DNA from 3 places in the Kitasatospora sp. NPDC088134 genome. Region 2 is predicted to be linked to each of the others. Evidence: riboswitches for the same ligand, from Rfam matches in the RefSeq annotation. Region 2 holds a riboswitch; each other region holds the start of a gene.

Region 1 (7,277 bases), on a different contig from region 2:
CGCCGTCGCCGAAGAGGCCGTCGCCTACGTCGCCGAGCACATCGCCGAGGTCGCCGCCACCGTCGAGGGCGGCCGGCCCGGCACCGCCGCGGCCCACGACGACCAGGCTGACGCCGTGGCGGGCGCCTGGCTGGTCGTGGAGGCCGTGCCGGAGCACCTCGACCTCAAGAAGCGCGTCTTCGCCGACCTCGACCGGCAGGCCGAGCCCGACGCGATCCTGGCCAGCAACTCCTCCTCGTACCCGACCAGCCAGTTCGTCGACGGCGTCACCCACGTCGAACGCGTCGTCAACATGCACTTCTACATGCCGCCGCAGCAGAACGCCGTCGACCTGATGTCCGACGGGAAGACCGACCCGGCGGTGCTGGCCTTCCTCCAGGAGGAACTGCCCAAGTACGGCGTCTTCCCGTTCGTGGCCCACAAGGAGTCGACCGGCTTCATCTTCAACCGCATCTGGGCCGCCATCAAGCGCGAGGCGCTGGCCGTGGTCGCCGAAGGCGTCTCCACCCCGCAGGACGTCGACCGGATGTGGCAGATCAACATGGGCCTGAAGGCCGGCCCGTTCCGGATGATGGACCAGGTCGGCCTCGACGTGGTGCTCGACATCGAGAACCACTACGCCGCCGAGAACCCGCACCTCCCCGAGGGGCCGCGCGAACTGCTCCGGAGCTACGTCGACGCCGGCCACCTCGGCGTCAAGACCGGCCGGGGCTTCTACGACGACTACCCCACCCCCGCCGCGTAGCCCCCGCACCCGGTCAGGTCGCCCGCGTCGCCCGGCGGACGCGGGCGACGCGCAGGCCGAGGGTGGTGCCGAGGACGGTGCCGAAGCCGAGGGCGGCGGTGGTCAGCAGCGCCCCGGCGAAGCCCGCGCCCGCGCCGCCCGTGCGGGCGGCCGCCGCGGCGAGCGACTGGAAGACCGCCGGGCCGGGCAGCAGGGCGCCGGTGATCCCGCAGAGGATCATCACCGTGGGGGTGAGGTGCAGGCGCCGGGCGGCCAGCGTCGCCACCAGGGCGAGGACCGCCGAGGCGCAGAACGCGGTCGGCGCGGCCGGGACCGCGAAGCCGTTGTGCAGGACCAGGTTCGCCGCCCCGGCGACCAGCCCGGCCGCGACGGCGGGCACCAGCAGCCGCGGTCCGCCCCCGTTGAACGCCGCGTTGCCCGCCGCCCCGACGGCGGAGGCCAGCAGCACCACCGGCGGGGTCAGCGCCACGAAGTGCACGTACTGGGCGCCGTCGGCCCAGTTCCGCACCGCCAGCCCGGCCAGCGCGACACCGCCCAGCAGCCCCGCGAACAGGGCGGCCACCGTGATCATCCGGCTCGCCGCCATCAGCGTGTACCCGTTCACCGCGTCCTCGGCCAGCGACACCACCGACAGGATCGGCAGCAGCAGCACCAGCACCGCCGCGGCCGCCGCCACCGCCTCGCGCCCCGTCAGCACCCCCGTCTGCAGCAGCAGCGCGCACGCCAGCACGGCCAGCGCGCCCTGGGCGGCCGTCAGGTAACAGGCCTGCAACCCCGCCCGGCCCAGCAGCCACCCCAGCCGCCCGGACAGCAACTGCAGCACGAACGCCGTCAGCACCGCGTCCGCCTTGCCCCCGGCCTGCAGCGCGATGGACGCCGCCAGGGTCGCCCCGCCCAGCGCGGTGGCCAGCCACGGCCGCCGCGAGCGCCGCTCCGACTCCGCCAGGAGCGCCTCGGCCCGGGCCAGTGGCAGCCGCCCCGAGCGCACCCGCAGCACCAGCCGGTACAGCGCGTTCAGCCCGTCCAGGGACCGGCTCTCGTCGGTCCGGGTGACCCGGGTCATGGTCAACGGCAGGCCCGCCGCCGGGCAGTGGTGGAGGGTGATCGTCCGCGCCGTGATGTCCGTCTCCAGGCCGTCGTCCAGGCCGTAGGCGACGGCCACCGCGGAGAGCGCGGCGTCCACCGCACTGGTCTCCGCCCCGGCCTCGAAGAGCCGCTGCCCCAGCGCCAGGGCGAAGCCCATCACCTCCTCGGCCGCCGCCGGGCCGGCCACGGGCTCCGTCCGTGCACCCCTGTCGCCGCCGTTCACCGCACCACCCGCACCCTCCGCCGGAACGGTCCCTGCGCGGCCGCCCGGTCCGCGCCCCGCCGAAGGAGAGCGTAGGGGCGGCGGGCCCCCGGATCCGGCAACGACGTACCGGGCGGGGCGCGTCGACCCGGTCGCGGGGCCGTTCGGCGACGGTGCCGTCCGGTGACGGGGCCGTTCGGTGGCGGGGATAGAGTGCTGCGTCACCGAACCACCGGGGGATCACCGTGCGTCGCGCACCCGTCGGCACCGCCGTCACCGCCCTGCTGCTCGCTGCCGCCGCCACCGGCTGCACCGGGTCGGCGGGCCCCGCCCGGGACGCGGCCGGGCCGGGGCCCGCTGGTGCGTCCACGACCGCCGCCGCGAGCCCGTCCGGGGCCGCGGGCCGGGCCGGGACGGCGGCGCCGCCGGTGCGGGTGCCGGACGGCAGCATCACCGTCGCGTTCGCCGGGGACGTGCACTTCGAGGGCCGCTCGGCCGCCCGGCTCGCCGCGCCCGCCGCCGAGACCGCGCTCGGCCCGATCGCCGCGACGCTGTCCGCCGCCGACCTCGCGGTGCTCAACCTGGAGAGCGCGATCACCGCCCGGGGGAAGCCCGAACCCAAGCTGTACACCTTCCGCACCGGCCCCGAGGCGCTGACCGCGCTCAAGGACGCCGGCGTCGACGTGGTCTCGCAGGCCAACAACCACGCCGTCGACTACGGCCCCGACGGCCTCGCCGACACCCTCGCCGCGAAGGCCGCCGCCCCGCTCGCCGTGATCGGCATCGGCAAGGACGCCAAGGAGGCGTACGCGCCGTACGTCACCACGGTGCGCGGCGTGAAGGTCGCCGTGCTGGCAGCCAGTCAGATCGAGGACCTGACCAACCAGAAGTGGCGGGCCGGCGACCGCAAGCCCGGCATCGCCTCCGCCCTGGACGAGGCCGCGCTGGTCCGCGCCGTCACCGCCGCCAAGGCCCAGGCCCCCGTGGTCCTCGTCTACCTGCACTGGGGCGACGAGGGCAAGGCCTGCCCGACCGCCGCCCAGACCAGGATCGCCAAGAAGGCCGCCGCCGCCGGGGCGACCGCCGTGGTCGGCACCCACGCGCACACCATGCTCGGCTCCGGCATGCTCGGGAACACCTACGTGGCGTACGGCTACGGCAACTTCCTCTGGTACGGCACCTCCGACTACACCGCCTCCGACGAGACCGGTGTCGCCACCCTCACCATCACCGGCGAGGGCAAGGTCACCGGCGAGACCTTCACCCCCGCGCACATCGACGGCCGGGGCGTGCCCGTCCCGCAGACCGGGGACGCGGCGAAGGCCGCCCTGCAACGGCGGGACGGCCTTCGGAACTGCACCGGACTGGCCGCCGTCCCCGGTGTTCCCGGTGTTCCCGGTGTTCCTGGTGTTCCCGGGTGACGGCGGTCGGTCCGCGAGGGCGTCAGCCCAGGTTCAGCACCTGGCCGGGCCGGATCAGGTCCGGGTTCTCGCCCACCACCTGCTGGTTGGTCTTGTAGAGCTCGGACCAACCGCCGTCCACCTGCTGGCTCTTGGCGATCCCGATCAGGGTGTCGCCCGGGCCCACCGTGTACGGCGCGGCGGGGGCGGGGGTGGCGCTCGGCGGGGCGGCGGCCGCCTGGGCCGGGGCTGCGGCCGCCGGGGTGGTGGTGGGTGCGGCGGCCGGGGCGGTGCTGCCCGCGGTCGGTGACGGGGCGTCGGACACGGCGTCGGACGGCGCGGCCGGGGTGGTCGGAGTGGTGCCGGGGATGAGCGGGGTGCCGCCGTTCCCGTTGCTCCCGTGGTTTCCGTTGTTCCCCTGGCCGCCCTGGGAGCCGTCGTTGCCGGTTCCGGGCGTGGTGCCGGGCGTGCCGGGCGTCGTCGGGCTCGGCGTGGCGGTCGGGTCGGTCGGCGCCACCGGGAGGCCGGGGAGGCTCGGCAGGACCGGGGTGCTCGGGTCGGCCGGGACGGTGGGGGAGACCGGCGTGGTCGGGGTGGTCGGCGCGGCCGGGGCGGTCGGCGACGGCGTGGCGGTGGGCGCGACCGGCTGAGGGTGCGTCAGCTGCAGGTAGCGCTCGTACAGGCTCTGGTGACTGGTCCAGAACCAGCCGCCGTTCTTCTCGTACCAGTACACCTGGTACACCGGGTCGTACCCCGGCAGGCCGGAGAAGACCGGCGCGCCCGCCTGGCCCGGCCGGGTGCCGTCCGCGGCCGTGTCGACGGCGGCGGCGCCCCGGGCCCCGCGCAGCGAACCCGTCTCGTCCGCCGAGTCGTTGTCGTCCACGACACCCGGCGCGGAGGCCACGTCCAGGCCCGCGCCGTCGGCGCAGGAGGACCAGGCCGACGGGCCCTCGGTGGCGAGGATGCGCTCGGCGACGGCGATCTGCTGGCTGCGGCTGGCCGCGTTCGGCAGCGCCGCGTACGAGGTGCCGCCGTAGTCGGCCCAGCGCTGGGCGTTGATCTGGAGACCGCCGTACAGGCCGTTGCCCTGGTCGGAACCCCAGTTGCCGCCGCTCTCGCAGTCGGCGACCCGGTCCCAGACCGCGCTCGGCGCGGCGTGCGCGCCGGTGGCGGCGAGCAGTGGCATGGCGATGCCGAGACCGGCCACGCCGGCCGCGGCGAGCGCGCGCTCGGCCGCCTTCTCCGCCTGGCCCTGCCGGCGGTGGCGCCCCGAACCCGTGAAGAGCATGCGAGATCCTCTCCGTACGCCTGCGAGGTGAGCTGTCGGGTTCGGACCGGGAGGGAGGTCCGGCCGCCGCGCCCCGGACGGAACCGGTGCGGACGACTTCACCCCGAGCCGCGGGGACGGCAACAAACCTGGTTCCCCCACCCCTGTCCAAGGGTTGTGGTGGTCGACCCGGCAGCACGGTGGACAGGGCTCGGCGTGTCCGCGCGCGGGGCCCGACGGTGCGGGCTGGAAGGAACCCTATTCACTCGAACGCGTCAATCACAAGCGCGTCGCGCTGACATCACGCAACCGTCACGCCCCGCCCCGGCCGGTCCGTGAACGACCTGTTGACGCTCCGTCGGCACACCACAGGCCCGCGCCGCCGCCGATCAGCAGGGGCAGCGTGTACAGCACGGCACCCATCGCCGCCAGGCCGGAGAGCGTGAGCAGTGCGTCGATCACCCCGGCCTCGTGGAGGTCGCCCGTCACGGCGACGGCCAGGGGAATCGCCCCGACCCCGGCCCCGGCCGCCAGCCCCAGGGCCACCCCGGAGCGCCACCGGCCGAGCAGGAACCCCAGCGGGAGTGCCGGGAGGGGGCCGAGCAGCAGCAAGTACGCCGACGACCCGCTGTACGTCCCCGCCAGAGCCGCCATCAGCCACGCGACCACCAGCCCCCGCCAGGGTGCTCCGCGCCACCCGCTGCTGCCGTTCCCCATCGCTGCCCCCCTGGCCGTTCCTACGGTTCGTGGGCGACAGTGTGGCATACATTTGAACGCGTTCAGTTGTTGGGGTGCGGATCTGCTCCCGCTCGAAACGGTGAACTTCCCGGACGGCGCGGTCGGGAGCGGTGCCCGGGGGAGGAGAATCGGGCGGGCGAAGAGCAGCGGAGGTGCGCCATGAGTACGGCAGCCCACGTCCCTCGGGACTACGGCGTCACTGATCCGGAGCGGGCCCTGAAGTACGCGGTCCAGCACGTCGCGGGGGACCGCGCGGAGGTCGTCGAGGGAGTCATCGCCCCCGTGGCGCGGTCCTGGGCGCACGAGAGCGCCGCCGAAGTGGTGCGTCGGCAGATCGCGCCGCGGCTGGAGGAGTTGGGGCTGGTCCCCGGTTCGGGGAACCTCGACCTGCCCGGCAGTGAGAACTGGTTCATTCCCGATCTGGCGGTGGTCCCGGCCGAGTTGGCGGTGAAGACCGAGGGGGCGCTGCTGCCGGAGCAGACCCTGTTGGTGGTCGAGGTCACCTCGCCGTCGAACGGGGAGCCGGACCGGACGGTCAAGCGGCGGCGGTACGGACAGTACGGGGCACCGGTCTACCTCCTGGTGGACCGGCAGTTGCGGGAGTGCACCGTCTTCTCCGGGCCGGGGCGGCTGGGGTACGAGGAGGTGGACGGGCCGCATCCGTTCGGACGGGGCGTGCGGCTGCCCGCGCCGTTCGACCTGGAGCTGGACACCGGCCGGTTCTGACGGGCGGGGTGGCTCAGGCGGTGTCGACCGGGGCCGGGCGGAGGAGTTCGACGGGGGCGTCGGTGCCGTCGGTGCCGTCGTCCCAGAGGCGGGCGCCGGTGGTGTCGGCGAGGTGCCAGCGGCCGTCGACCAGGGCCAGCGAGTAGGAGGGGTCCTGGGGGTCGACGTCGGTGAAGGCCGGGTCGGTGCCGCACAGGACGTCCACGGCGAGGCGTCGGGCGAGGTGTTCGGCGAGGCGCAGGTCGGGGTGCGGGCCCAGGTCGCAGGCGTGGGTGTGGACCACGAGGCCGAGCGGCCAGGCCGGGTCCGCGGTGGGCTCCAGGGTCGCCCACAGGCTCCCCGGGTCCGCCGGGACGTCGGCGCCCGGCGGCTGCACCACGAGGTGCGCGCCGGGCGGCAGCAGGTCCGCGAGGGCGGCGGTCGTCTCGGCGACGGTGAGCCCCCGGGACACGGTGAGGCTGAACACGACGGTCATCCCACCACGTGGGAGGGGTGCGGCTTCGGTAAAGCAGAGGTAATGGGGGCGGAGCTGGTGCGGCGGATGTCCTCGACGCGCTGGCAGACTCGCGGACTCGATGGTCATACGAACTGTGGGGGTTGTCGTGCGCGTGGTGAGACCGCTGGCCGTGATCGCGCTGGCCGGGACCGGGCTGTCGGGCCTGGCGGCCTGCGGGTCGGACCCGGAGCCGGCGAAGGGGGCGTCCGCTCCGGCGGCCTCGGCCCCGGCGTCCGCCGCGGTCGCCCTGCAGAGCCTGCCGGTGGAGGAGATCGTGGCCCGGACGCGGGCCGCCGGCGAGCAGTTGATGAGCACGACGTACACGGTCTCCATGCCCGGACACCCCGAGGGAGCGCTCACCGGCACCTTCGCCGGGGACAGCGTCCGGGGCTGCAGGGGTGGTTACCGCAACGAGGGCAAGGGTTCGGCGGAGATCCTCCGGACCAACGCGGAGGCGTGGTTGAAGCCCGACGCGGACCTGGTGAAGGCGGCCCCGGAGATCGCCCCCGCCGCGGCGGCCGGCAAGTGGATCCGGCTCCCGGCGGACAACTACAACAACCCCAAGAGCTTCGTCTCCTTCTGCGACCTCGGCATGGCCGTCCAGAAGCAGGTCGGCC
Region 2 (7,277 bases):
ACCACGACCCCCCGGGCCACCGCGGCCGCCAACCCCGGCCCCCCGGCCCGGCCCCGGTGCGGGCGCACCGCCGGAGCGGGCCGCCCGGGCGCCCGCCGCCGGGTCGGCGCCAGTACGGTCCCGGGCGCGATGTACTGGATCGGCTGCGTCATTGCCCTGTCCTCCGTGCTCGTCGGTCCTCGTCGGTCGGACCCGTACGGGGCCTCCGAGCGATATGACCGCCCGACCGGTGCGCGGCGTTACGCGGAGCCGGGAACGAACTCCTGACGGGCCGTCAGGCCTGCGGGGTCTGCGCCACCGTCTCCGCGAAGTCCTCGCCGATCGGCAGGTCGGGGGCGGACGCGGCGTCCTTGAGCGGGCCGCCGCCGCCGCCGATCTGCTCGGGGGCGGCGTGGGCGGCGCTGGGCGCGGTCAGCGAGGCGACCACGCCGACGGCCAGGGAGGCAAAGGCGAGCATGCTGCGCTTCTTCATACCGGGTAGAACGCGGCACCCCGGCCGGAGGTCACGGGGCCTTCGCGCCCGGCCATCCGGCGAAGCCCTCGACCAGCACCCCGGTCAGCCGCTCCAGCGTGGTGTCGGTGCCCTCGGCGAGCTGGAACGCCCCCGCCGTGGTCAACGAGGCGTACCCGTGGGCCACCGCCCGCAGGGTCCGCACCGCGTGCACCGCCTCCGAACCCTCCAGCCCGTACCCGCGCAGCACCGCGAACAGCACCCGCACCAACCGCTCGGCGGCGGCCTGCAGTTCGGCGTCCGGCTCGGGCGCCTGCGGCAGTGCCGCGTAGCGCCGCGGGTACGTCAGGGCGTAGTCGGCGTAGGCGGCCAGCAGCGCCCGGACCGCCTCGTCCCGGGCCAGGCCGAGGACGGCCGCCGCCAGGTGCTCGGTCAGCTCCTCGGTGGTGCGGACGGCGATCAGCCGGCGCAGTTCGGGCAGGCCGCCGCTGACGTGCTTGTACAGCGAGGGGGTGGCCACCCCGGCCCGGGCGGCGACCGCGGCCAGGGTGAGGGCGGACTGCCCCTGGGCGTCGACCAGTTCGAGGGCGTGGTCCACCACGGCGGCGGTGGAGAGTCCGGCGCGGGGCATCAGCGGGCGTCCTGGTTCGGCTCGTTCGGTGCGTCGGCCAGGTCCGCCAGGAAGGGCAGCAGGGCGTCGGCGACCGCCTGCGGGTGGCTGGCCATCGGGTAGTGGCCGGCGTTCCCGATCATCACCTTGCGGCCGCGCAGCGCGGTGGCCTGCCGGTCCGCGATCAGCTCGGGCTTCGGGAAGTCGGGGTCCTTGTCGCCCATCAGCACCAGCGCCGGGACGTCCACCGCCGCGCACCAGCCGACCGGCGCCGAGTCGCCGCCCAGGTAACCGCGCAGGGCGGCCTTCCGGGCGGGCTCGCGGAGCATCGCGGACAGCTCGGCCCGGTAGGCGTCGAAGTCGGCCGGGCGCTCGGTCGGGTAGTAGAACTTCTGCAGCGCGCCCCACAGGCCGGGGAAGGTCGCCACCAGCGGGCCGACCAGGCCGAACAGGGCCTTCTGGAAGCCGTTCAGCGGCAGGTTCTCGATGAAGGCGTCGATCAGCACCACACCGCCGGTCCGCTCGGGGGCCAGCTCGGCGGCCCGGACCACGGTGGCGCCGGTGTAGGAGTTGCCGACCAGCACCGCGCCGCGCAGGTCGAGGTGGGCGAGCAGGGCGACCAGGTCCTCGGCGATCGCGGCGGGGGAGTAGTCGTCGAACCCGGTCGAGGACTCGCCGAGGCCGCGCAGGTCCATGGTGACCACCCGGTGGCCCGCGGCGGTCAGCAGCGGGGCGAGGTGCCGGTACGCGGAGCGCTTGTCGAGCATGCCGGGCAGCAGCACCACCGGGACGCCGGCGCCGGGGGCGTCGTCGTAGGCGATCCGGCCGCCGGTGACGTCGAGGTACCGGGTGGTGGTGCCGAGGGTGCTGTTCATCGCGGGCCTCCTGGGCGGGCGTCCGGCGCTCCGGGCCCTGGCGGTCCGGCTGCTTCCGATAGCTATAAAGCTAAGGCTAATAGCCTTAGCCGTCAACCCCTCGGCCTCGCTCTCCGGCTGTCCCGCCGAGGCGGCCCTCGGGGCTGCCCATGGGCGCCGGTGCCCGCCGACGCCCCGTCGGACCCCGTCAGACCCCGTCGACCTTGAACGGGTCGTGCTCGGCGAGCAGCTTCTCCAGGCGGGCCTGGTCGACCCGGCTGGTGATCGCGCCCTCGTCCTGGCGGTCCCGGATCACCTTGGCCAGCGTGAACGCGGAGGTGATCAGGTAGATCATTCCGACGGCCAGGAAGGCCCGCATCCAGGCGCTGACCGGCAGGTAGGCGATCCCGAGGGCGAGGGCGACGGTGGCCAGCGAGAAGGAGGCGACGGACTGCAGGTAGTAGGCGGCGGTGGTGCGCTGCGGCACGGGTGCGGTCATGGCCCCAGGGTCCCGCCGGAGGTGGCGGCCGGTCGTGAGTACGGATACTCAACGGGCCCGTCACGATCCGTCATGGGCCGCCGTGGGTCACCTGGCGAACCATCACAAATCACCCATAGGGCGTCAGGAAACTTTCATCGCCTCCCGGGAGGAGCTTGGAATCATGGGGTCCATAGGATTAACGTTTGATAACGCAGCGCGGTCGGCAACGCCGTATCCAAGCGGCACCGTGCGCCACGCCTAATCCCACGGGTCTGCCTCCGGGCGGCCCGGGAGCCGGGGAACCACTTTCCACCGGGGTGAATCGGAACGGCCCCAGGGCCCGACCGTAGGAGACCTTCCACCTCCGAACCCGTCAGCTAACCCGGTCGGCGGCAGGGAAGGAAGGAGCACGCCTCCGTGGCGTCGACGTACCCCCAGAGCACCGGCACCCAGGTGCTCGACCACCCGACCGGCAACGAGGGCGCCCGGCACCGGCTGCCCCGCCAGTCCTCCCGCTCCAGCGCACCCCTGCTCGGCGTCACCGCGGTGACCGCCGCGTTCGGAGCCACCGCCTTCGCCCAGGCCCCGGCCGCCGCTCCCGCCATCGTCAGCCCCGACGAGGCCTCGGACGGACTGCTCGCCGCCGACCCCGGGCTCGCCCTCGCCGCCCGCATCCAGCAGCAGGCCGACGGCCAGCGCACCGCCGCCGACGAGTCCGCCCGGATCGCCGCCGCCAAGGACGCCGAGGCGAAGCGCGCCGCGCAGCAGGCCGAGGCCAAGCTCGCCTCGCACACCCTGCCGGTCGCCGACTACACCCTGAGCGCCGAGTTCGGCCAGGCCGGCGTGCACTGGTCGCGCCTGCACACCGGCCTCGACTTCGCCGCCCGCACCGGCACCCCCGTGGTCGCCATCGGCGCCGGCACCATCACCTCGGCCGGCTGGTCCGGCTCCTACGGCTACCGGATCATCCAGACCCTGCCCGACGGCACCGAGATCTGGTACTGCCACCTCTACCGGATCAGCGTCGCCACCGGGAGGGTCACCCCCGGCACCGTCCTCGGCTCCGTCGGCGCCACCGGCAACGTCACCGGCCCGCACCTCCACCTCGAGGTCCGCCCCGGCGGCGGCGCGCCGATCGACCCGCTGCCCTGGCTGCAGAAGCTCGGCCTCCAGCCGTAACCCCCGCCCCACCGACGGCCGGGAGACGCCCAGGGCGGCCCCCGGCCGTCGCCGCGCCCGGCGGACGGCGGGAACGGCGACGGGGGAGCGACGGCCCCGAGGAAGCTCCGGCCCCGGCCCGCGTCGGCGTTGGCCTGTTGGCTCCGGCGTGCTGGCCCGGCCTGTTGGCTCCGGCGTGCTGGCCCGGCCTGTCGGCCCCGGTTGGCCAGTTTCAGCCCGTCGACCCCGACCTACCAGTTTCGACCCGTCTGCCCCGCCCTGTTGGCTTCGGCTTGTCAGCTTCCCCGGCCCGCGCCGGCCTCGGCCGGTCGGCTCCCGCGCGTCAGTTCCCGGCCGTTAGTTCCGACCCATCTACCCCGACCCGTCAGTCCTGGCCCGCGCCAGCTTCCGCCCGTTAGCTCCCGGCCGTCCGCCCCGGCCCGTCAGTCCTGGCCCGTGCCAGCTCCCGGCCGTCCGCCCCGGCCCGGTGATTCAGGCCCGGCGGTTCCGGCCGCCCCTGCGGCGGCCGAACGCGGCCAGGCCGAACAGCAGGCCGCCGGTCAGGAAGAACGGCTCGTAGAGGAAGGTGGCGAAGCGGGCCATCGCGTCCAGGCTGTCCACCGAGCGGTGGCCGATCGCCAGGGCGGCCCAGTCCGGTATCGACGGCAGGGCGTGGAACACCAGCAGGGCGGCGGTGGCCCGGGCCGCGATGAGCAGCCACCGGGCCGGTATTCGGCCCGTCGGCGGCCGGAGCAGCGCCAGCGCCAGCGCGGCGGCCACCGCGCACATCGGCACCGCCGCGATGTCGATCACCAGCAGCGGGGTGTTGTCCAGCACCGACAGTTCGTCGGGCAGGCCGATCCGGCCGCCCAGCAGCCAGTACAGGTGCACCAGGGAGAACAGCGCCGACCAGGCTGCGGCGGCCAGGGCGGCGACCCGGCGGACCGGAGCGGTCAGGGGGAGCGGGGAGAGCGGGGCGGCCGGGTGCGCGCCCGGAGCGGTCGTCGTGTCCATGGCTCAAGAGTGCCCCCGCCCCCGGCCCCCACGGATCGTCCGTAAGGCCACGGTTGATGGTCCGTCAGGTCGATCCGTAGGTCGTCCGACCGGCCGACCCGCCCCCGACCCCACCCCGACCCGGCCCTACCCCGCCGGGGGTACATCCGACCGGAACCGCCACCCGCCCGAGCGGCCTCCCACCGGAACCGCCGCCCACCCGAGCAGCCTCCTGCCGGAACCGCCGCCCCCGGGGTCAGTACTCCTCCGGCGCCAGGTCCGGGAACTCCTCCAGCAGCAGCCGGGCCAGCCCGGGCACCGTCCACTCCCCGCACAGGTCGATCGCCGCCTGCGCCACCGCCTCCTCGAACTGCTCGAACTCACCGGCCAGTTCGGTCGGCATCGGCAGGCCGCGGGCGTTCAGCTCGGCCAGGTTCCGGTACGAGCGCGTCATCAGGCCCTGCTCCAGCAGCCGCCGCGCCCCGTCGGTGGAGACCCCGACCAGCAGCGGCCGGCCGGGCTGGTCCCAGTTGCCGTCCCCGTCCAGGTCGGGGGCCCGGTCGAAGGCCGCGTGCCGCTCCTCCTCCGGCAGTTCCCGGAACGCCGCCAGCCAGTCGCGGACCGCCGCGAGGTCGTCCGTCGGCACCCCGTCCGCGCGCAGCAGCAGCGCGTACAGCCGGGGCCAGGTCACCAGGTCGGCCCGGCGCAGCAGCGACACCAGCACCTCGCCCTGCCACTCCGCCTCCGCGAGCAGCTTCTCCCGGCGCTTCGCGTTCAGCCGCCGCGCCGCCCGCTGATGCTCGATCAGCAGCCGTACCGCGGCCGCGTACTGGGCCGGGTCACCGTCCGGCTGGACGTACAGGTGCAGCTGCTCGTACAGCAGGTGCTCCAGCACCGGCGAGGACAGCTCGGGGAAGCCCTCGTGCAGCCGGGCCCCGCCCAGCTCCAGCAGGGTCAGGACGGTCCGCACCGCCGGCTCGGGCACCGGGTCGAGGTCCGCCCCCGCCGCCCAGGACAGCAGTTCGGCGGCACGGGTGCGCGGGATCAGGTGCAGGTCTTCGTCGTCCACCCAGGTACGTTAACCGGTCCCCGCCCGCCCGCCGGGCTCCCGGACCCGGGCCCCGCCCGCCCGCGGGGTGGCCGGGCCCCCGGTCCGGGCGGGGGTTAACCCCACCCCGAAGTCGGTAGTGGGCCTCATTCCGCCGACCCGGCCCGCTGCGGCACCTTGGAAGCGTGCCCGGCACCGCCGACCGGCGGCGCCGCCCGACCACTCGAAGGGCCTGCGGATGTCCACCGCTGCGTTCCCCGCCGCCCCCGGCGGCCCCCGCCACCTCGGCCGACCCGGGTTCTGGCGCGCCCCGTTCTCCGGACACACCTACCGCGAGTACGGCTACACGGTCAGCGGCCTGCCGCTGGCGATCCTCGGCTTCACCCTGGTCGTGACGCTGTTCAGCACCGGCCTCGGCCTCGTCGTCACCATGCTCGGCCTGCCCGTGCTCGCCCTGCTGCTCGCGGTCTCCCGCGGCCTCGGCGCGGCCGAGCGGCTCCGCGTCCGCACCCTGCTCGACCTCGAACTCCCGGACCCGCCCGAGCTGAAGGTCACCCGGGAGGGCGTCTGGGGCGCGATCACCGCCCGGCTGGCCGACCCGGTCGGCTGGAAGGCCGCCTTCCACCAGTTCGTGATGTTCCCCTGGGCGGTCCTCAGCTTTACGCTCTCCACCGTCTTCGTCTGCACCGGCTGGGGGCTCGCGCTCTTCCCCTGCTACCAGTGGGTCTTCGCCCGCTACACCCCCTGGAACGGCTACCGGATCGCCGACTGGACGGACGCGCACGGCGTCCAGCACGTCTACGAGATCACCGAGACCTGGCAGATCGCCGCCGTCACGCTGCTCGGCCTGGTCTTCCTGTTCGTCACCCCGCAGCTGATCCGCGCCCTCACCGGCGCCAACCGCTTCGCCGCCCGGGCCCTGCTGGCCGGTCGCTGAACGGTCGCCGGACTGTCGCTGAACGGTCGCCGGACGTGCGACACCCCCGGGCCCGTGGTCGGATGACCCCGGGCCCGGGCCGCACCCCGGGCCCGCCGAACGCCCGGAGGACACCCATGACCAGCCCGGCCGCCAGTACCGGACCGACGCACCGTCAGCGGCCGGGCGGCGCACCCGTCCTGGTCACCTCCCGGCCGCTCGACGAGTACTGCGCCGCCTTCGGCCTCACCCGCGCCGCCCTGGGGCGGCTGCCCGGCCCCGTCCTGGACTGCCCGGGCGGCGCCGCCGCCCTCGCCGCCGAGGCCCGCGCCCTCGGCTGCGAGGTGGTCGCCGCCGACCCCGGCTACGCCCTCGGCCCGCACCGGCTGGCCGCGCTCGCCGCCACCGGCCGCGCCACCATGGCCGAGGACCTCCGCCGCCGCCCGCCCCGCCGCCTCCCGGCCGGCCACCGCCGCCCCGAGAAGTACCTGCGCAGCTGGGACCGGGCCCGCCGCCTGTTCGCCGCCGACGCCGCCACCGGCCCCGAGCGCTACGTCGCCGCCGCGCTGCCCCGGCTCCCCTTCGCGGACGGCAGCTTCGCCCTCACCCTCAGCGCCTACCTGCTGTTCGCCTACCCGGCCGTGTTCACCCCCGCCGACCAGCTCCGCGCCCTGCGCGAACTCGCCCGGGTCACCACCCCCGGCGGCGAGGCCCGGGTCTTCCCGCTCTACGACCACCTCGGCCGCCGCTGCCCGCACCTGCCCGA
Region 3 (7,277 bases), on a different contig from region 2:
CGCACCCGGACCCGGCCGCGCAGCAGCGACACCGCCGCCTTGCGGGTCGCCGCGCCGTAGCCGAACCGGCCGTAGATGGCCGGCTCCGAGGCCGTCAGCGCCGCCACCGCCTCGCCCGCCGCCCGCACGTCGTCCAGCTGACGGCGCATCAGCGCCGTCAGCGCGCCGCGCCGCCGGTGCGTCGGCAGCACGCCCACCATCGTCACGCCCGCCACCGGCAGCACCGCCCCGCCGGGCACCGCCAGCCGCAGGCTGAAGATCCCGCCGCCGCCGACGATCCGGTCGCCCTCGCAGATCGCCAGCGAGCGCTCCACCTCCGTCAACTCCCGCCACAGCGCCCGCTCCTCGGGCGGCTCCGGGGTACCGCCGAAGGCCACGTCCACCGTGCCGTACCAGGGCTCCCACTCCTCGGCCCGCAGGGGTCGCACGGTCAGTTCGGGCTGTCGCATCGTCATGACGCCCTGCCTACCAGGCGATCCGTCCGCCCGCGACCGATTTGTCGCCCCGCCCTGCCCCGGCCTGTCGCCCGCCCCCCGCCCGGCGGCCGAAACCCGCCGCCGCGGCCCGGCCCGCTGCACTCCGTGCCACCCGGCCCGTCGACGCGCGGACCGCCGGTGGATAAGGTCGGTCCCCATGGCCGGCAGCGCGCGCCCCAGTGCGACGGGCCGGGACCGCAGGACGTCCCGCGAACCCGTGACGGCCCGGCTGCGCGCGGCGCTGTCCCGGGCCCGACGCAGGCTGCGCCGCACCGGGGTCGACTACTTCCGCGGCGACGGCGCCGACTGGTGGGCGTTCGCCGCCCTCGCCCTCGCCGTCCCGCTGCTGGTCCTGCTCAACATCCTCGCCCCCGACTGGGCCCCGCCGACCGCGCTGGTGCTGCCGGTGCTGGCCGGCGCCCTGCTGCTGCGCCCCGGCACCCTGGTCCTGCTGTACGCCGTCGCCGCGGCCGGCCTGGTCACCGAGTCCCTGGTGCACACCGGCGAGCGGCTGGCCTCCGCCACCCCCGACGCCTACGGCCCCGGCGTCACCCCCGGCGCCGCCCTGGTGGTCGGCGCCGTCGGCGTGGCCGGCCTGCTGGTCGCCCAGTTCCGCCGCCGGGTCGGCGTGCCCTGGCGCGGCGGCTCCACCATGCTCTTCGACCTGCGCGAGCGCATCCGGGTCCAGGGCCGGATGCCCCACCTGCCCGACGGCTGGCACACCGACACCGCGCTCCGCCCGGCCGGCGGCCAGTCCTTCTCCGGCGACTTCATGGTCGCCGCCCGGACCGGCCCCGGCGGCCGGATGCTGGAGGCCGTCCTCGCCGACGTCTCCGGCAAGGGCATGGACGCGGGCAGCCGCGCCCTGCTGCTCTCCGGCGCCTTCGGCGGGCTGCTCGGCTCGCTGCCCGCCCACGACTTCCTGCCCGCCGCCAACGGCTACCTGCTGCGCCAGGACTGGGCCGAGGGCTTCGCCACCGCCGCCCACCTGGTGCTCGACCTGGACACCGGCGAGTACGAACTCCTCTCGGCCGGCCACCTCCCCGGCATGCACCGCCTCGCCGGGGCCGGCCACTGGGAGGTCAAGGAGGCCGAGGGCCCGCTGCTCGGGGTCTACGACGGCGCCAAGTTCGAAGGGGTGCGCGGCACCCTGGGCCCCGGCGACCTGCTGATGCTCTGCACCGACGGCATGGTCGAGATCCCCGGCCGGGACCTCGGCGAGGGCATGGACCGGCTGATGGGCGAGGCCGACCGGCTGGTCGCCACCGCCCCGCTGGCCGGCCGCTCCGGCGCCGCGGTCCGGCTGATCGACACCGTCGCCAAGCACGTCAACGACGACCGGGCGGTCCTGCTGGTCTGGCGCGGCTGAGGGCAGGCCCGGGACACTGCGGCCGACCTTCCGGATTGCGGAGGGCCGGTGAGCGCGGGGTGTCCACGGAGTGTCAAACCCGGACGTTGATCTTCGGCCAATTCCCGGGCGCCGACCGGGCGGTGGACGACCCCCGGATCTGCCTGCCGATATGCCCGCAGGCCCGCGCCGGGGCCCGCCCCGCCGACGCTCCGTCAGAACGCGTCCGCTATCGTCACGGTCGGCGAAAATCAGTCCCACCACCCCGGTTCGCACCCCGGGCGACGGGGCAAGTCCTTTACGCAGTAGGCACGAACGACCACACTGAGTCCGGATGGAGTGGTGGGGACACGGGGGGCAGGGGCCGGTTTCCGCCTGGAACCGCCGTCGGTTCCGCCCGAAGGTTCCGACCCGAACCCCCGCCACGAATCGAGGAAGTGAGTCCCGGTGGCCTTCTCCGTCTCCGCGCTTGTCCTGTTCGGCGTCATCGTCGCCATCTTCATCCGCAACAAGCAGCTGAAGACCGGGCACGCCATCATGGCCGCCCTGTTCGGCTTCATGCTCAGCCAGTCGACCATGGCCGGGCCGATCCAGCAGTTCCTCTCCTCGGTCTCCAAGGCGATCGCCAGCATCGCGGGCTGACGCACCGTCGGCTCCCCGAGCGCGACCTCACGCAGGACCTCACGACGGCCGGGACGGACCCCGGGCCGTCCATTCGGCCTGCCCGCGGGTGACCAGGGTCACCCGCACCCTCACGCCAGGTGAGCGCCCGACCGCGCGCGGTGGCCGATGTCGCCCGCTGTGCCCGGTTCGTAGGCGACCCGTCATGATCCCGTGCGCGCAGCGCGGCCGCCCGGCCGACGGAGCGTGACCTGGCGGACCGTCAGCCCCTTCCCGATCTTGGGAACGGGGCTTTTCGGCGCTTGCCAGCTCTCCGACCTGTGGGTTTTGCTTCCACCGCAGCCCGGCCACTGACCGGGCAGGCCACCGAGCGGAACGCCTAGTCCTGCCGTCGCCCGGTGCCGACCAGATCACCACGCCACGGCAGGAGCGGGGGAACCACAGGTAGTACGCCGGGCCCGGGAACACCGGGAACGGCTCGGGGTGAAGCCGCGGAGACGCGGCCGGGCAACTCTCGCCCGAACCCGACAGCTCACCTCGCAGGCGTCGGAGAGGAACTGCTTCATGTCCGCTCAGGGCAAGCACCGCAAGCCGCGTCTGACCGCCATCGCCCGCATCGTCATCGCCACCGGTGTCGTCGGTGCCGCGATCGGCCTCCCGGTCTCCGCCGCCTCCGCGCACGGCACCGCCGACCACCACGACGGCGGCCGCCAGTGGGCGCACGTCTCGGTCGACGCCACCCCCGTCGCCGACACCGCCGACAGCGCCCCCGCCGCCGAGCAGGCCGCCGCCCCGGCCGCCGCCTCGCACACCTACAAGGTCGTCTCCGGCGACACCCTCTCCCGGATCGCCGACGCGCAGGACGTCGACGGCGGCTGGCAGAAGCTCTACCAGGACAACCGCTCGGTCATCGGCGGCAACCCGGACCTGATCCGCCCCGGCCAGCAGCTGACCGTCAACGGCCAGGCCCCGGCGGCCGCCCCGGCCCCCGCCAAGGCCGCCCCGGCCCCCGCCAAGGCCGCCGCGCCGGCGCAGCCCTCCGCGTCCTCCGCCGACACGGCCGCCGCCAAGACCGCGGCCGCGCCGAAGACCACGACGAAGAGCGTCACCGCCAAGGCCCAGACCCAGGTCCAGGCCCAGGTCCAGACGCAGACCAAGACCCAGCAGACGGCCCCGGCCGCGAGCACCGCCAAGGGCTACGTCGCCCCGGCCCCGGGCAGCGTCACCACCGGCTACAAGGTGGCCGGCTCCAACTGGTCCAGCGGCTACCACACCGGCATCGACTTCCCGGTCTCCACCGGCACCAGCCTGAAGGCGATCGCCGCCGGCACCGTGGTCTCGGCCGGCAACGGCGGCGCCTACGGCAACCAGGTCGTCATCAAGCTCGCCGACGGCAAGTACGCCCAGTACGCCCACCTCTCCTCGATCTCCGTCTCGGCCGGCCAGTCCGTGACGGCGGGCCAGCAGATCGGCCTCTCCGGCGCCACCGGCAACGTCACCGGCCCGCACCTGCACTTCGAGATCCGCACCACCCCGGACTACGGCTCCGACATCGACCCCGTCGCCTACCTGGCGGCCCACGGCGTCAACGTCTGACCCCGGACCCCACCCCCCGAGGGCCCCGCGCACACCCCCGTGCCCGGGGCCTTCGGGCCGTCCGCACGGGCGCTTGGTAGCTTCGTGCGATGGTCGGTCAAATCATCACTCTGGTGGGTGTTCTCGTCGGTGCGCTCACCTCGTACGCGGCGACCTCCGCGGCGGAACGGGCCAAGCACCGCCGGGCGATGGCGACCCGGTGGGACGAGCGCAAGCTGCACGCCTGCGTCGAGTACGCCGCGACGGTGAAGGAGGCACACCGTGCCGCCAAGGCAGTCGTCCTCGGGGCGGCGGTGGACCCCGCCGAACTGCTGGCCGCGATGGAGGCGGCGGAGAGCCGGCGCTCCATCGGCTTCGAGGTACTTGCCCTGCTGGCCGGGCCGGCGGCGGTCGGGGCGGCGGAAGTCGTCAACCTCGCGTTGTGGCGGGGGCTTCGCGCTGCTCGGGCGGGTGTCGAGAACGAGGAGGACGAGGAGTGGGCGGATGCCGCCCGGGAGCTGGTCGCCGGGCTCGGGGCGTTCCACCGGGCGGCGCGGGCGGACCTGGGCATAGCGGGGTAGCCGTGCGCCGATCCGTCGGGTGGGAACGGCGACGGCCCCGACTGCCGGGGCAGTGCGGGGCCGTTGCGGGGATGGAGCGGGTGACGAGAATCGAACTCGCGTGACCAGTTTGGAAGACTGGGGCTCTACCATTGAGCTACACCCGCACAGGCGTACCCGCACCGCGTCGCGGTGTGCGGGGACCGGACAAGCGTACCTGGTCGGGTCGGTGGAATGCACACCCGTTGCGGGGCTGTCGGCTCGCGGATATCGCCCCGGGCGGGGGCGGCCCGACGTGTACTCTTCTGCTCGGCACCACGGGGTGTGGCGCAGGTTGGTAGCGCGTCCGCTTTGGGAGCGGAAGGCCGTCGGTTCGAATCCGGTCACCCCGACCGTGTGCGGCAGGGTCTCGCCGGCGGCGGGGCCCTGTTGTCGTTGCGGACGGCTCCGACGCGTCCGACCTGCGGCCGACGTGCACCCGGTGCCGGGCACAGCCGCTTTCGTGGTACCGGTAGGATGGATCGCTGGCGGTAGTACGGACAGCGTTTCAGCCCCAACCGCCTATCGCCTCTGACCGCAAGCCCCCTAGGAGACCTAACCGTGAAGAGCGCCGTCGAGACTCTGAACCCGACCCGGGTTCGACTCACCGTCGAGGTGCCCTTCGAGGAGCTCAAGCCCAGCCTCGACGCGGCGTACAAGAAGATCAACCAGCAGGTCACCGTTCCGGGCTTCCGCAAGGGCAAGATCCCGAACAAGGTGATCGACCAGCGCTTCGGTCGTGGCGCGGTGCTGGAGGAGGCCGTCAACGACGCGCTTCCGCGCTTCTACACGCAGGCCGTCGACGAGGGCCAGATCGACGTGCTGGGCCAGCCGGACATCACCGGCATCGAGGGTGTCGAGAACCTCGCCGACGGCGGTGACCTCAAGTTCGTCGCCGAGGTCGACGTCCGCCCCGAGGTCACCCTGCCCGACTTCGCCGAGATCGCCGTCGTGGTCGACCCGATCGAGGTCACCGACGAGGACGTCGAGAAGTCCCTCGAGCAGCTCCGCGAGCGCTTCAGCTCCGTGAAGGACGTCGAGCGCGCCGCCGCCGAGGGCGACGTCGTGGTCGTCGACCTGGAGGCCAAGGTCGACGGTGAGGTGCCGGAGGACGGCACCGCCACCGGCGTGAGCTACGAGATCGGCTCCGGCCGCCTGCTGGACGGCATCGACGAGGCCGTCATCGGCCTGTCGGCCGGCGAGTCCAAGACCTTCACCACCACCCTCAAGGGCGGCACCCAGGTCGGCAAGGACTCCGAGGTCACCGTCACCGTGACCGCCGTCCAGGAGAAGGAACTCCCCGAGCTGGACGACGAGTTCGCGCAGCTGGCGAGCGAGTTCGACACCATCGAGGAGCTCCGTGCCGACTCCGTCAAGCGCCTGGAGCGCATGAAGGAGTTCGACCAGGCCACCCAGGCCCAGGAGAAGGTCCTCGACGAGCTGCTGAACCGGGTCGAGATGGAGTACCCGGAGAAGCTGCTGGCGGACGAGGTCAACACCCGCAAGCACAACCTCGAGCACCACCAGCTGGAGCCGATGGGCCTGACCCTCGACACCTACCTGGCGTCCCAGGACAAGTCCCGCGAGGACTACGACAAGGACACCGAGGAGCAGGCGAAGAAGGGCATCAAGACCCAGTTCGTGCTGGACCAGATCGTCAAGAACGAGGAGCTGGGCGTCAACCAGGAGGAGCTCACCGAGCACCTCATCCGCCGCGCCGCCGGCTCCGGCATGACCCCGGACCAGTTCGCCCAGCAGGTCGTCCAGGGCAACCAGGTGCAGCTGCTGGTCGGCGAGGTCGCCCGCGGCAAGGCGCTGGCCCTGGTGGTCGAGGCCGCCAAGGTGACCGACACCAACGGCGAGGTCGTCTCCTTCGAGGACGACGAGGAGGAGGCCGGCGAGACCGCCGAGGCCGCCGCCGAGGAGACCTCCGCGGAGTCCGCCGAGGCCTGAGCCTCGTAGCCGTCGGGTTCCCGACGGCGCGTCAGACCGGGAACGGGCCCGGGCACCGCACGGTGCCCGGGCCCGTTCGCGTGCGCGCCGCTCACGCTCCGCCGACCCTGCGCTCACAGCGAACAGTTCTGCGTGGGGGATTCAGCGGCCGGGCCTGCGCGTTAGGGTCGGTGGACAGCGACACACACGCAGATCGACTGAGCAGGTGGCTAAGTGACGTTCCCGCAGATGCAGATGCCTGGCCCGATGGCACCGCACGCCGCCGGCGGCGACGTGGGCGGCGGCCTGGGCGACCAGGTCTACAACCGGCTGCTCAACGAGCGCATCATCTTCCTCGGCCAGCAGGTCGACGACGACATCGCCAACAAGATCACCGCCCAGCTGCTGCTGCTCGCGGCGGACCCCGAGAAGGACATCTACCTCTACATCAACTCCCCGGGTGGATCGATCTCGGCGGGCATGGCGATCTACGACACCATGCAGTACATCAAGAACGACGTGGTCACGATCGCGATGGGCATGGCCGCCTCGATGGGCCAGTTCCTGCTGACCGCGGGCGCGAAGGGCAAGCGCTTCTCGCTGCCGAACGCCAACATCCTGATGCACCAGCCCTCGGCGGGCCTCGGCGGCTCGGCCACCGACATCCGGATCCAGGCCGAGCAGCTGCTGCGCACCAAGAAGCGGATGTCCGAGCTGATCGCCCAG

Evidence for each region. A riboswitch is a leader RNA that binds a small molecule or an ion and turns the genes downstream of it on or off. The one in region 2 is predicted to bind cyclic di-AMP.
Region 1: linked by a shared signal. The riboswitch ahead of ACIOHG_RS10885 (transglycosylase family protein) and the one ahead of ACIOHG_RS31965 (M23 family metallopeptidase) in region 2 are both predicted to bind cyclic di-AMP.
Region 3: linked by a shared signal. The riboswitch ahead of ACIOHG_RS35430 (peptidoglycan DD-metalloendopeptidase family protein) and the one ahead of ACIOHG_RS31965 (M23 family metallopeptidase) in region 2 are both predicted to bind cyclic di-AMP.

Annotation. Positions count from the first base shown of each region.
Region 1 covers NZ_JBIUTD010000005.1:185,964-193,240, reverse strand. The annotation lists gene ACIOHG_RS10900 (3-hydroxyacyl-CoA dehydrogenase family protein) at 1-745, shown strand, start outside; gene ACIOHG_RS10895 (threonine/serine exporter family protein) at 759-2,018, opposite strand; gene ACIOHG_RS10890 (CapA family protein) at 2,279-3,454, shown strand; gene ACIOHG_RS10885 (transglycosylase family protein) at 3,477-4,721, opposite strand; cyclic di-AMP (ydaO/yuaA leader) riboswitch at 4,725-4,893, opposite strand; gene ACIOHG_RS10880 (hypothetical protein) at 5,013-5,417, opposite strand; gene ACIOHG_RS10875 (Uma2 family endonuclease) at 5,598-6,164, shown strand; gene ACIOHG_RS10870 (hypothetical protein) at 6,178-6,639, opposite strand; gene ACIOHG_RS10865 (hypothetical protein) at 6,767-7,277, shown strand, end outside.
Region 2 covers NZ_JBIUTD010000029.1:77,767-85,043, forward strand. The annotation lists gene ACIOHG_RS31940 (hypothetical protein) at 1-152, opposite strand, end outside; gene ACIOHG_RS31945 (hypothetical protein) at 275-472, opposite strand; gene ACIOHG_RS31950 (TetR-like C-terminal domain-containing protein) at 504-1,082, opposite strand; gene ACIOHG_RS31955 (alpha/beta fold hydrolase) at 1,082-1,936, opposite strand; gene ACIOHG_RS31960 (YiaA/YiaB family inner membrane protein) at 2,124-2,414, opposite strand; cyclic di-AMP (ydaO/yuaA leader) riboswitch at 2,642-2,803, shown strand; gene ACIOHG_RS31965 (M23 family metallopeptidase) at 2,814-3,575, shown strand; gene ACIOHG_RS31970 (DUF3995 domain-containing protein) at 4,047-4,568, opposite strand; gene ACIOHG_RS31975 (hypothetical protein) at 4,804-5,616, opposite strand; gene ACIOHG_RS31980 (sensor domain-containing protein) at 5,834-6,532, shown strand; gene ACIOHG_RS31985 (class I SAM-dependent methyltransferase) at 6,649-7,277, shown strand, end outside.
Region 3 covers NZ_JBIUTD010000039.1:2,572-9,848, reverse strand. The annotation lists gene ACIOHG_RS35445 (GNAT family N-acetyltransferase) at 1-455, opposite strand, end outside; gene ACIOHG_RS35440 (PP2C family protein-serine/threonine phosphatase) at 634-1,845, shown strand; gene ACIOHG_RS35435 (hypothetical protein) at 2,272-2,466, shown strand; cyclic di-AMP (ydaO/yuaA leader) riboswitch at 2,852-3,004, shown strand; gene ACIOHG_RS35430 (peptidoglycan DD-metalloendopeptidase family protein) at 3,010-4,041, shown strand; gene ACIOHG_RS35425 (hypothetical protein) at 4,155-4,601, shown strand; tRNA gene ACIOHG_RS35420 (tRNA-Gly) at 4,674-4,747, opposite strand; tRNA gene ACIOHG_RS35415 (tRNA-Pro) at 4,899-4,972, shown strand; gene tig (trigger factor) at 5,181-6,572, shown strand; gene ACIOHG_RS35405 (ATP-dependent Clp protease proteolytic subunit) at 6,819-7,277, shown strand, end outside.